Regions from separate parts of the Formosa agariphila KMM 3901 genome, predicted to be linked through region 2. Evidence: riboswitches for the same ligand, from Rfam matches in the RefSeq annotation. Region 2 holds a riboswitch; each other region holds the start of a gene.
The links. A riboswitch is a leader RNA that binds a small molecule or an ion and turns the genes downstream of it on or off. The one in region 2 is predicted to bind cobalamin.
Positions count from the first base shown of each region.

Region 1: linked by a shared signal. The riboswitch ahead of BN863_RS06415 (ribonucleotide-diphosphate reductase subunit beta) and the one ahead of BN863_RS10240 (TonB-dependent receptor plug domain-containing protein) in region 2 are both predicted to bind cobalamin.
Region 3: linked by a shared signal. The riboswitch ahead of BN863_RS03980 (TonB-dependent receptor plug domain-containing protein) and the one ahead of BN863_RS10240 (TonB-dependent receptor plug domain-containing protein) in region 2 are both predicted to bind cobalamin.

Region 1 is NZ_HG315671.1:1,512,717-1,517,214, forward strand. It holds gene BN863_RS06410 (ribonucleoside-diphosphate reductase subunit alpha) at 1-363, opposite strand, end outside; gene BN863_RS06415 (ribonucleotide-diphosphate reductase subunit beta) at 367-1,641, opposite strand; cobalamin riboswitch at 1,874-2,061, opposite strand; gene BN863_RS06420 (LytR/AlgR family response regulator transcription factor) at 2,194-2,613, opposite strand; gene BN863_RS06425 (glutaminase) at 2,898-3,833, shown strand; gene BN863_RS06430 (chondroitinase-B domain-containing protein) at 4,034-4,498, shown strand, end outside.
Region 2 is NZ_HG315671.1:2,374,856-2,379,353, reverse strand. It holds gene BN863_RS10240 (TonB-dependent receptor plug domain-containing protein) at 1-1,769, opposite strand, end outside; cobalamin riboswitch at 1,800-2,012, opposite strand; gene BN863_RS10235 (ABC transporter substrate-binding protein) at 2,325-3,479, shown strand; gene BN863_RS10230 (FecCD family ABC transporter permease) at 3,480-4,498, shown strand, end outside.
Region 3 is NZ_HG315671.1:917,600-922,097, reverse strand. It holds gene BN863_RS03980 (TonB-dependent receptor plug domain-containing protein) at 1-1,547, opposite strand, end outside; cobalamin riboswitch at 1,657-1,846, opposite strand; gene BN863_RS03975 (WD40/YVTN/BNR-like repeat-containing protein) at 2,237-3,277, opposite strand; gene BN863_RS03970 (RsmB/NOP family class I SAM-dependent RNA methyltransferase) at 3,340-4,498, shown strand, end outside.

The DNA.
Region 1 (4,498 bases), 860 kb from region 2:
CGAACCAAAACAGCTAATCGGTAAGCCACGTTTTTGTCCGAAATTAGACCAAACAGGAGAGGCTAGCGAATAAAAACCTTGAGACATATAGTTGTAAAATTTATCGCTAAAGCCAGGCATTTTTAAAATGTCTTGCGCGCAATCTGCAATTTCTCTAATACGCTCTTCTGGATTTACACCTTCTGTAAGGTATCCCGATTCTAAAAATTTACGGCTATTTTCGTTTAACCACCCAAAGGAATCATTTTCTATGGTACCGTTTTTAGTGTGTAATGCCGCGTGCCTAGCATCGACTAAATTTTGAGCATTATTTTTTTCTGATGTTGTTGTAACAGGGTCTTGATTGTAAGTGTTGTTTTCCATTTTTTAAAATAAGTCGTCGCTAGTTATACTTTGGGCTCTTTTACTGTAATTTATTGAACGTTTAACAAAGAAGTCTCCATGTTTTGTTCCAATTATTTCGTCATCAAACCATTCCGTTTGAGCTAATAATTTCTGATCAATTTCAAATATTTTATTAATTCCAATACTCTCTAAAGAGTTATTAAATCGATTTTTAATGAATTCGTTTATTACCGCTTTCGGAATAAAATCTAATTCACCTTTTTCGAAAATCCAATCTATAATTTTACTTTCAGAACTATACGCTTCTTCACATAGTTGCTGAATCATAATCTTATACGTATCGTTAAACCATTCTGGGTGTTCGTCTTTAATGATATTGATAAGGTCGATACCAAAATCGCCATGAATTTGTTCTTCTTTAGAGGTTGCTTCTACAACATTCGAAATTCCTTTAAGCATGTTTTTATGCTTGTTAAAAGCCATTATGATAAGGAACTGAGAGAATAAAGACACATGTTCTATAAACAAAGAGAATAATAATACAGATTCTGCATACTCTTCGTTATTTTCGCTTTTTGCATTTTTTAAAGCCGTCTCTAAATACTGGACACGCTTCATTATTGCAGGCTTCTTCTTTAATTTTTCGAACTCACTATTTAATCCTAAAATTTCTAATAAGTGAGAATAGGCATCGTGATGTCTTACTTCACTTTCTGCAAATGTAGCACCTACAGATCCTATTTCTGGCTTAGGCATACGGTGATAAATATCACCCCAAAACGTTTTAACAGCCACTTCTATTTGAGATATAGCAAGCATGGTGTTTTTAATAGCACTTTGTTCTACAGGTGTTAAAGCCGATTTAAAATCTTGGATGTCACTTGTGAAATTAAATTCGGTATGAATCCAGTAGGAATGACGAATAGCTGGTACATATTCGTATAGTTGAGGGTACTCGTAAGGTTTTAAATTGATACGTTTTTCGAAAATATTACTTTTTCTACTTTGCGTTTGGTTGTTTCTATAAATGATATACGCTTTGGCAACATCTACAAACTCACTATGCATTAGTTTTTTCTCGACAATATCTTGTACTTCTTCTACAGTAGGTACGTAATCTTTGTCTTGATCGCGACGCTCTAAAAGCTCGGCATATACATTTTTTGCTATTAATTCGGCATCATCACTTGTACCATGGTTAACGGCTTGCATTGCTTTTGTAACGGCAGCTGTAATTTTCTGAAGGTCAAAAGGTTTTGACTTAAAATTTCTTTTAATAATTTGAATTATTTCCATGTTTACCATATTAAGTAGATTTAATAATCTTAAATAACCAATGTCTTGAACTCTAAAATAGCTTTAGATACAGGCATGAAACTTATTCTTCAGATTTTAAACCATGAGTTGTTAATCCTAAATTTATTCGGTGCTGTAATAATTTTGGAAAAGAAGATAGAAGTAGATATGATAACTAGACATAAATGACCATAGTAATCTTCTAATTCTTGCTTCAATCCCCGAAAGCACATTGAATTAATGTTAAATGGCAGGTCTTCTGACTTACTCTGTTAACCCGGCCTTCCCATTCTATTAAACAGTGACCATTATTGGGTTTCGTTTGTTGAGCATACAGCTGCGGGACAGTTCCGGATTTTCACCGAATTCCCTTTTAATATCAAGTTGTTAAACTTAATAACCATTAATAATTGGATGCAAATTTATCTACTATAAACAAGTTTTAATAATTAACTTATCATAACTTATTGACAATTTTAAAAAATAGTGTGATAACCGTTTTAGTTTATTCAATTAGTAGATTACAAAGAGTATGTAAAGACTGAGTTACCTTTACTTTTGTTGTAACAAGTGTATGATGGTTTGTTGTAATGTGTGACCTAAATTTTTATCGTTTTTATGCTTTTTTATTTTACCAATTACTTTTATAAACTCATCACTATCTATTGGTTTTAATATATGTTCTAACGAGTTTTTATTAAAAATATTAGACGCGTAATGCGTATAAGTCGTGGTAATAACTAAATCGAAACCTTTAAAATTAAGTTGGTTTAAAAAAGGAAGTAATTCTTCTTTAGGCGTTTCTATATCTAAAAAGACACAGTCTGGCTTTAATTTGTTTATGGCAGAAATTGATTCTAAAGGATTAGAGAACATGTCACAGATGTTAACCTCGGGACAAAAAAGTTCAATTTCCCATTTTAGGTTTGTAAGAGCATTAAATTCATAATCAATAAGAATTGCATTAATCATGGTAGTGTGGACAATTTTGAATAAAAGTAATGTATAATTAATAAGTTCCAGTTTGTCTTTTTATATGTTGTGTAAATCTTAGTGCCGATGGGAGTAATTAGATTGTAATTGGTAGAATGAGTATACAGCGTTTTTTAAAAAACTAGCAGTAAGATTGAATATCATATTTTAAATTTTTAACGAAGGGCCTTTTGTAATGTGAACAAAAAGTAAAAAGATAGCAGATTCCCTTTCCCGATTCTATTTCTTACATTAGCAAAAGATTATGGATCATAATAAGCGGTATGCATTTAATACAAGAAGAGGTGAATTTTAAAGCGGTAGTTCAGAATATTTATAAAGACGTTAAGGATATAGAAGATAAAGGAGAACTCGCTTCCTATATTCCAGAATTAGCGCGGATTGACTCTAAAAATTTTGGTGTGCACATTTCTACTATGGATCATTCTAATTTTGGAGTGGGTAACTGTTACGATAAATTCTCAATTCAAAGTATTGCCAAAGTATTGTCTTTAATTATGGCTTATAAAATTTTAGGTAAAAAAATATGGGAACGTGTCGATGTAGAGCCTTCAGGAAATGCGTTTAATTCACTTGTGCAGTTGGAAGCTGAAAATGGTATCCCTAGAAATCCGTTTATTAATGCTGGAGCATTAGTTATATCTGATATCTTATTGAGTGAACTGGAACATCCTAAAGAAGAATTTTTAGCATTTGTAAGAGATATTGCCAATCAGCCAGAAATAGACTATTCAAGTAAGATTGCTGCCTCAGAAAAGAAAGTTGGGTATAGAAATATCGCGTTATGTAACTATATTAAATCTTTAGGAAATATTAAAAATGAACCTGAAGATGTGTTAGATTTTTATTTTAATCTATGTTCTTTAGAAATGAACTGTATGGAACTGTCTCAATTATTTTTATTTCTAGCCAACAACGGTTGCAGAATTTCTGACCAACATCCTATATTAACAGAACAGCAATCTAAACGTATAAATGCACTCATGCAAACCTGTGGATTTTACGACGAATCTGGAGAATTTGCTTTTAGAGTGGGTTTGCCAGGAAAAAGTGGAGTTGGTGGCGGTATCGTTGCGGTACATCCCGATCGTTACGCTATTGCTGTGTGGAGTCCTAAACTGAATAAAAAAGGGAATTCTTATAAAGGCATGAAATTTCTAGAAGCTTTTACTACAGAATCTAAACAATCTATATTTTAATTTACACGTCTACATTACGTAAGTTCTCCAGTCTATATATTTAATTTAAGATCTAATACGCAATTCGTCTGTAATTTTATTTGTTTTTAAGCTTAAACAGTCATTATTAAGATAATTTTCATAGTTTCCTTTTGAATAGGAGTGTTTAAATTCGTACTTTTGGTTCACCAAATTGGTTAACCAATTTAATCTAAAAACAAATGAACAAAATTAAAAGTACGATTTCAATTTTAATTCTTTCAGTTTTATTTACAGTTCATGCTAACGCACAAGCAGGAAAGACAATTGTAAACAATGCGAAAGAATTAGACCAAGCCATTAAAGCTGCAAAACCAGGAGACCATTTAGTAATGGCTAACGGTGTATGGACAGACATTATTATTAAATTTAAAGGAGTAGGTACAGAAGCCCAGCCTATTGTTTTGGAAGCCGAAACACCAGGTAAAGTATTTATTGAAGGACAATCTAGACTTAGATTATCTGGAGAATATTTAGAAGTTTCTGGATTATACTTCAGAAATGGGTTTACACCTAAAAGCACCATTATCGATTTTAGAACCGATAACGAAAGTGTAGCAAACCACAGTAAAATTACTAACTGTGTTATCGAAGGATTTACTCAACCAGATCGTGAAGAGAAAGATAACTGGGTTCAATTCTACGGA
Region 2 (4,498 bases):
TGGTAATTAACATTCCAAAGGTTGTTTACTTTTCCGCCAAGCGTTAGTGTGTTACAAATAGCATAATCTATCCCTATATTTGAAACCTGATAGGCATCTAATTCATATCTAGACAAATTATCGGTTGTGGTAAAAACACTGCCTACGGCTAACCATTGGTATACGGCGGAAATCTTTTTATAGTTGTATCCTAAACTAGCTGTTGCTTTGTGGTAAGGCACATAAATAAGTTGCTTTTTGGTGTCCTTATTTTCAGAAACGGTATACGCATAGGTTCCGTTAACGGAGATGTGATGTTCTCCAAAATCATGTTTATAACCTGCCAAGGCTTCTAGGCCATAAGTCATAACATGGTCTGTATTAATAGGTCGCCATAAACTGCCATTTGGTACCCAACGAATCATATCACTAATGTCATTATAATAAGCTGTTAGAGATATATTAGCGTTTTTAAACTGTAAATGATTCCCGATTTCTGCTTGATAGGCCGTTTCTGGAGCTAAATCAGGATTTCCGCTACCTTCCCAATACAAATCATTAAACGTAGGAATTCTGAAGTTTTTAGAACCGTTAACTGTAATGGTGTACGGCTTGGCAACTTGAAATTGTAAGCCTACATTATATAGAAACGGACTGTTATAGGTATTAGTCACCTCTTGTCTGATTCCCATTTCATATAAAAACCACGAATTTAATTGATGTTTAAAAAGCAGGTTCGAGCTACCAATATGTCGCTTTTCGTTTGCTATACTAGACCCTTCAGCATTATTTTGGGTATAGTCTATAATTCCGTTTACAGTAACATTATCTGTAGGGACGTAGGTCACATCGTATTTTGCGATAACCGTTTCAGCAGATCCAAATGTATAAGTATCGGTGTTTATATTTCCGAAGTATTTATAGTTTTCACTTAAATAGGCGAGTTTTAATTTGGTGGTAATTGTATTGTAAAAGCTCTGCCATTCGATTAATTGTCGTGTGTTAAAGTCTTTATATTTAGTGGGCGTTTCTGTAGGCAGAATTAAGGACAAATGCCGTTCGCCATCAAACACATAACTGTAAAAATTTAGTAGATGTTTTGGGTTAAGTCGGTAACTCAGATTAGCGGTGAGACTCGTGTTGTAATAATTTCCGTTATGGTTGTAATCATCAGAATTCACAAAATCGTAATCATTATCAGAGCTATTTCTACTGATTCCAATATTAGCGCTCAATCGGTTTACTGTAACATTGGCTTTATAATCTAGCAGAAACGTATTAAAACTTCCGTAGTTAGTCAGTAAGCTGTTTTGAAAACCTTCAGAATAATTGAACCTATTATTTAAATGAATACTGCCACCTATAGCACCGCTGCCGTAAATGACACTGCCACCGCCACTACGCACACTAACATTATTAAAACTAGAGGTGTTTATGGTATTAAAATCGGTTTGTCCATTCAGCTGCGAATTGATATTAATGCCATTCCAAACTACAGCGGTTTGTTGAGCAGTCGTACCCCGAAAAGCAGGTGAGGAGACCATACCTAATCCGTTTTCCTTAAAATAAATTGGAGTGTTGTAGTTTAACAAGGACGTTAGTAGTGGCTGATTGACGCGTAACACGCTATCATTTAGCTGTAACACAGATTGGGTGTCACTAAACAGTTTTAGTTGGCTATCGGTGGTAATTAAAACTTCATCTAATTTCTGGATAGAATCGTTTTGTGCAAGGAGTACCGTAGGAACACACACGAAAAATAAAAAAAATAGGATTAGTTTTTGTTTCATATATCTTAAGACCTTTTGCCCGAAAGTCAGTTATTTATGCTGAATTTGGCAGGTCTCCTGACTTTCGTCTTGTTATTTACCTTCCCAGTTTTAATTGAAACCAGTGGTGTATTGAAGTTTTAATAACAAGCATTTTGCAAAGCAAAACTAAGATTACAGTTGCGGGAACAGTTTGAGATTTACACTCAATTCCCATTTAATCCATCACGTTACATGATATGAACCAAAATTCGATTCAAAAATAAGACATTTATTAATATTCAGTATGCTAAACCTAGTTTATTTGTAGGGTAGTTTTTTTCAAAAATTTAAAGACCTTATTGATATGAACTTTTGAATGTTATTTTGAGTGAAGTAAGTTTTAATTATTCAAAAATAAGAGGTAGAGCTATGTGAAGTATACGAGTGGTTAAGCCAAATTAATTTAATTAAAAAATCATTTATTTTAATTTGTCTAGATTTTATATGCTTACATTTGAAGTGTTTTTACTGTTAAATAAATTAGTAATTATTATTTTTATCAGTTATAAATCGCTCATTTTAAAGATTAATTAAATGAATTCTTTTCAGTTAAAATATTTTATTATCGTCTTTTTTGTGCTCGCTTTTAGTTGTAAAAACGACACTAAATCGGTGGAAATACCTGAAGAACATAGTATAGAACTGGTATTAAAACATGCAAAAGGGTTTTCTGTGAAAACGTTCGAAAATTATAAAATTCTTGAAATTTATAGTCCGTGGCCCAAAGCAGAAAAAACATTTAAATATGCATTAGTCGATAAGACAAACCCTAATAAAGCGTCTTTAAACTCTGATGATTTTGATGCTGTAATTTCTGTGCCATTAGAGCGTGTTGTGGTGACATCTACAACCCATTTACCAAGTTTAGAATTGTTAGATGTGGCATGTACCTTAATAGGGTTTCCGGGTACACAATATGTGTCTTCAGAAAACATAAGAAAAAGAATTGAAAGCAAAGATATTCGTGAACTGGGTAAAAACGAAGGGATAAATACAGAAGTACTTTTAGAATTACATCCCGATGCTGTAATTGCATTTGGTGTAGATGGTAGTAACCGGTCTTTAGAGATGATTAAGAATGCCAATATACCTGTGATTTTTAATGGAGATTGGGTAGAAGCTTCGCCTTTAGCCAAAGCAGAATGGATAAAATTATTTGGTGTACTATTTAATAAAGAAGCTAAAGCCTATAAGGTTTATAACGATATTGAATCTGAATATTTAAAAGCCAAAACCTTAGCCGAAAATGTAACAGAAAAACCAAGTGTTTTTAGCGGAGCTATGTATAAAGATGTTTGGTATATGCCAAATGGAACGAGTCCTGAAGCACAACTTTTAAAAGATGCAAATGCTAATTTTCTTTGGAAAAACACACAAGGCTCAGGAAGTTTAGCTTTAAATTTTGAAACCGTATTTAACAAGGCTAAAATGGCTGATATTTGGATTAATCCTTCTATATATTCAAGTTTAAACGATTTGGTAGACGCCAATGTACACTACACCAAATTTGATGCGTTTAAGCAGCAAAACATCTATACCATGTCTAATACAAAAGGCGCCACAGGCGGGGTGTTGTATTATGAGTTGGGACAGTCTAGACCAGATTTGGTTTTAAAAGATTTAATTAAAATTTGTCATCCAGAACTGCTTCAAGATCATGAATTGTTCTTCTTTAAAAAGCTAAATTAATTGCCAAATTCACAGACATATAGAAACGCGTTTATAGTCTTAATTCTTCTACTGTTTTGTAGTTTTTTTATTAATATCAGTTTGGGATCTGTGTCTATTCCGTTACGAGATGTTTTTCATAGTATTTTTGGTACGTCAAGTAACGAATCTTGGCGTTACATCATTCTAAATTATAGATTACCAAAAGCCATTTCAGCCATATTAGTTGGTTCGGGTTTAGGAATATCTGGACTTTTAATGCAAACGTTATTTCGTAATCCGTTGGCAGGACCATTTGTTCTTGGTATTAGTTCAGGGGCGAGTTTAGGAGTGGCTTTAGTGATTTTAGGTTCTGGGCTTTTTGGTGGAACATGTGCTGCTTTATTAACGTCTAAATGGAGTGTGGTTATTGCCGCAAGTTTAGGGAGTTTTATGGTGTTATTGGCGGTGTTAATTGTATCGTCACGGGTACGAGATACCATGTCGATTTTAATCATCGGACTTATGTTTGCAAGTATAACAGGTGCCATAGTGGGCGTCTTATCTTATTTCAGTTCTGCAGAACAATTACAACGTTATGTCTTCTGGGGCTTTGGTAGTTTAGGGAATTTATCATGGCAAGAATTAACTGTTTTTGGAGCAATTTATAGCGTAGGATTATTATTGAGTTTGGGATCTATAAAAGCATTAAACACGTTATTATTAGGCGATAATTATGCGAAAAGTCTAGGATTGAATTTAAAACAAAGCCGACTGTTTATTATTTTAGCCACGAGTTTGTTGGCAGGAACAATTACCGCTTTTGCTGGCCCAATAGCATTTATCGGATTAGCCATTCCGCACGTTACCCGCTTAGTTTTTAATACCTCTAATCATAAAATACTATTACCAGCGGTGCTTTTAGTAGGCGGTGTTATTATGCTAATTTGCGACACTATTGCACAAATTCCTAATAGCGATTATACGTTACCAATTAATGCCATTACGTCTTTAGTAGGAGCGCCTATTGTAATATGGTTGTTGGTTAGAAAACGAAATTT
Region 3 (4,498 bases), 1.5 Mb from region 2:
CATCGAAATAAATTAGCTCCTGGAACAGCTACAATTTTATCGGTTACCCAAACCTTATAGACATCGGCTTGGACTTCAAAAAACGAATTTTGTTTTGTATGTTGATACGATAAGCCGAAATCGATTTGCTCGGAATATTCTGGACTTAAAAACGTGTTCCCTACAAATGTGTAATACAAATCATTAAAGGTTGGCATCCTGAAAATATTTTTATAAAATGCACGTAATCTGAATTCTGAATTCTGAAAAGGTTGCACATTAACAAGCACTGAAGGTGTGAATTTTTGAAGATCATCGGCCGAATCGTAAGCTTCAACGGTTTCATTTACAGTTGTGCTTAATACACTTAGCTGAACATTGAAACGTTTAAAATGAAAGTTACTAGCTAGTGCATTTAACATAGAAAACCGTTTAGGATATGCAAAACGATAGAGGTTTGCATCGAGGGTGCTTTCTTCAAAATCTGATGCGAGCGACACTTCCCAAAACGGCTTCAGTTTAACCGTATTTATAATAGAAGTATAATATTTTTTCTGATGATACCTGTTGTCTAATACACCTTCTAGAGATACAATTTCGGGATTGACATAACGTGTGTGATCATCTGCATATTTACCTCTAACAACAAAGAAGTAAGAATCGTTAACCTGATGTTTAAACTCGCCTTGAATAAAATTACTTTGATCCCACAAACGCTGCGACCTATTGAATCGATTGGCTACAATGGCACCTGGCAAGCCACGTTCAGAATCGAAATGATAGTATTTTACATGCCAACTCGTTTTATCAGACGGATTTCCATATAGCGTCGTTTCTACACGATACGAAGTTATATCTGCATTTTGTCTAACCGCTGTCGTATCGTAACTCCCATTACTGTATCTAAATTTATATTCGCCATCTGCAGACACCATTTCGGCACTTACTCGAGCAGCAATTTTATCGGATAATTTATAATCGAAAGCAAACGAAGGATTAACCAATCCGAAAGAACCTGTTTTGAACGTCACATCTGCTTCGTACTTTTTTTCAGGACTAAAATCTGGAGTTTTAGATTTTAAATAAATACTATTTGCAGACGCATAAGCATTTGCCGATTGGTCTAAATCTGTACGTTGCCCTTGGTACAAGCTTACTTGTTCCATGTTGCTTAAAGAATATTTACCCAAATCGACTTGACCATTTTGAGCATTTCCAAGACGGACGCCGTCGTAAAACACGCCAGTATGTTGCGATCCCATACTACGAATATTTACGGTTTTAATACCACCAACACCGCCATAATCTTTAAGTTGTACACCACTAAAAAACCGAATGGCATCGGCAACATTTAAGCTGTTTAATCGGGTTAAAGTTTCTCCATCTAAAGTTTGTACTGGTGCAGGAGATTCATGTTTTTTATGCTGTGTAATATTATATTTTAACACAACTTCTTTCAGCGAAGTTGCAGCAACACTATCTTGTTCTTGTGCAAAAACAGATACCGAACTTAAACACGTGATACACGTAATTAAAATAAAATTATATAACGATTTTGAAAACCTCACCTCAATTAATTTATTGCAGTCGAGGGTAGACTAACCACATTAAAACATGGCTACTCCTAAAGAGAAGAATGATAAGATTCTAATCCCAGCTTTTATCCCCGAAAGCTATTTGAATTAATAAAAAATGGCAGGTCTTCTGACTTACTCCTTTCACCTGGCCTTCCCCTTCTATTGAAAAGTGACCATAAATTAGGTTTCCGTTATGAGCTTACAGCTGCGGGACAGTTTCGGATTCACACCGAATTCTCTTTTAATGTTAGTGTTAAAAAAACACAACAACCATTTCCCTTTATACTTTTAAAAGCGCAAATTTAGTTAAATAATTAAAACTTAACGCATCTATATTTGTGCTTCATATTATTAAAATTATTCCTAAACTAACTTTCTATCATTTATTTTTTAATGAAAGATTTCCTTTAAAAGCAGAGCAAAATTAAGTTGAATCCATATAATAAAAGATGACTAAAATCATATCTCATTATAAAAACCTATCTTAAATTCTTTTCACCTATTTATTAGCCTTTACAGATGGAAAAGTGGATATGTTTTACACTAAAATTACGAAGATTGAATCTGGTATGCATACCATTGCAGGAGTTGTATTTATAATAACAGGTGTATATTATGTTTCTATTTGTATAAGTAGTATATAAATTTGTAGCGCAGAAAACACTAATTAAAAGTTTGAATTATTCTGTAAAAACGAGCTTCGAAATTCGCCCTTTTCCTGCAGCATAGGCAATAGAATCATTTAAAAAACGAATAGTGTAGAAAGATTCCTCACTAATTTGTTTCCAAGATTCTCCATGGTCATTCGACATTGAAATACCATTAAAACCAACTGCAACTAAACTTTCAGCATTACGATTCGGCATATATTGCACGCAACTCTTGTAACCTGGCTCTTCACCGTCTGCAACCAGCAGCCATGTTTTTCCACCATCGACAGTTTTCATTTTATTGTTGGTATTTACATCGGGTTTGGTGTAATCTCCACCAATAGCAAAGCCATTTAATTCATCGTAAAAATCGATAGAATAAACACCTTGAGTTGCTTCTGTGTTCTGCATTGGCGTTTCAATTGTAATCCAAGTTTCACCTTTATTTTCAGAATAATAAATAGTTCCGCTAGTAGTTGCAATCCATGCTTTATCTTCTAACACTTTAATATTGGTGTTACTCGCAGCAAACGCGCCTTCACCTTCGATGGCTTTAGGTAAGTTCTCGCAAGGTAACTTCGCCCAGGTTTCGCCGCCGTCTCGAGTAATAATTATAGACAAACAACCATTAACACTATCGCCTACCGCAATACCTTCTTTATCGTTCCAAAACGTCATAGCGTCGTAAAACACCTCTTCGCCTTCTTCTTTATAAACGCGTTTCATGCTTCCATCGTCTCCTGTTTTATATAATAATGCAGGACTTTCAATACTCAACATAAAAAAATCGGTAGATGTATGTGCAACGGCTCTAAAATGTAACGGCACAGAATCGTGAAGTTGCTTTGATGTTGCCACTTGCTCCTTTTTTGGAAAATATAATCCGTAAGTTCCTTTATCTGCAGCAAAAGCTAGGGTGCCATCGCCCATAAGTTCAATGGCACGTATGCTTAAAGAGTCATTATAAACATCCTGAATTTCAACAGATTTGTAAATTTTTGAAGGTTTTTGAACATCTTGTTTACAAGAACTGATTAAAACAAAAAGTAAAAGGCTCGCTATTAGTCGCATTTATTAAAATTTTGGCTAAAAATAATTAATTAAACTTACCTTTGTGGCCTTAAATACACAAAATGCGATTACATAGAAATTTATGCTTTGCGGTAGTAGACGGATTAATGCTCATTTTTAATGAAGGAGTTTATGCCGACAAAGTTGTTCAACAATTATTAAAACGCGACAAACGCTGGGGAAGTCGTGACCGTGGCTTTGTAGCCGAAACAACTTACGAGATTGTTCGCTGGAAACGCCTATATGCTGAAATAGCAGAAGTAAAAGAGCCTTACGATAGAGATAATATTTGGAGAATATTTGCCGTATGGGCAACACTGAAAGGTATTAAGTTACCAGACTGGTCTTATTTTGAAAAAACACCGACACGTAAAATTAAAGGACGTTTTGATGAATTGTCTAAAATTAGAAAATTCAAAGAATCGATTCCCGATTGGATGGACGAAATTGGTGCTAAAGAATTAGGTGAGGAACTTTGGACTAAAGAGATTGCTGCTTTAAACCAACAAGCCGATGTTGTGCTTAGAACAAACACCTTAAAAATAACTAAAGACAAGTTACAAGCCGACCTTTTTGATGTCGACATCGAAACGGAATTTATTAAAGGCTATCCTGATGCGCTTAAATTAAAAGAGCGTGCCAATGTTTTTACAACAGAATCTTTTAAAAACGGTCATTTTGAAGTGCAAGATGCATCGTCTCAATTGGTTGCTAAATATTTAGAGGTTGAACCTGGAATGCGTGTTATAGACACTTGTGCTGGTGCAGGTGGAAAAACATTACACTTGGCATCTTTAATGGAAAACAAAGGACAAATTATTGCTTTAGATATTTATGCGCATAAATTGCATGAATTAAAACGTCGTGCAAAACGCGATGGTGCTCATAATATTGAACAACGTCCTATAGAATCGACTAAAGTTATTAAGAAATTATACGATAAAGCCGACCGTGTGCTAATTGATGCACCATGTTCAGGCCTTGGGGTTTTAAGAAGAAATCCGGATGCTAAATGGAAATTACAACCTGAATTTTTAGATAGAATTCGCGAAACACAACAAGAGATTCTTCAGACGTATTCTAGAATGGTTAAATCTGGCGGACAAATGGTATATGCTACCTGCTCCGTTTTACCTTCTGAAAACAGACAACAAGTTGACACTTTCTTAACATCGGAGTTCGGAAAAGATTTTACCTTAGTGCGCGACGAAAATATTTATG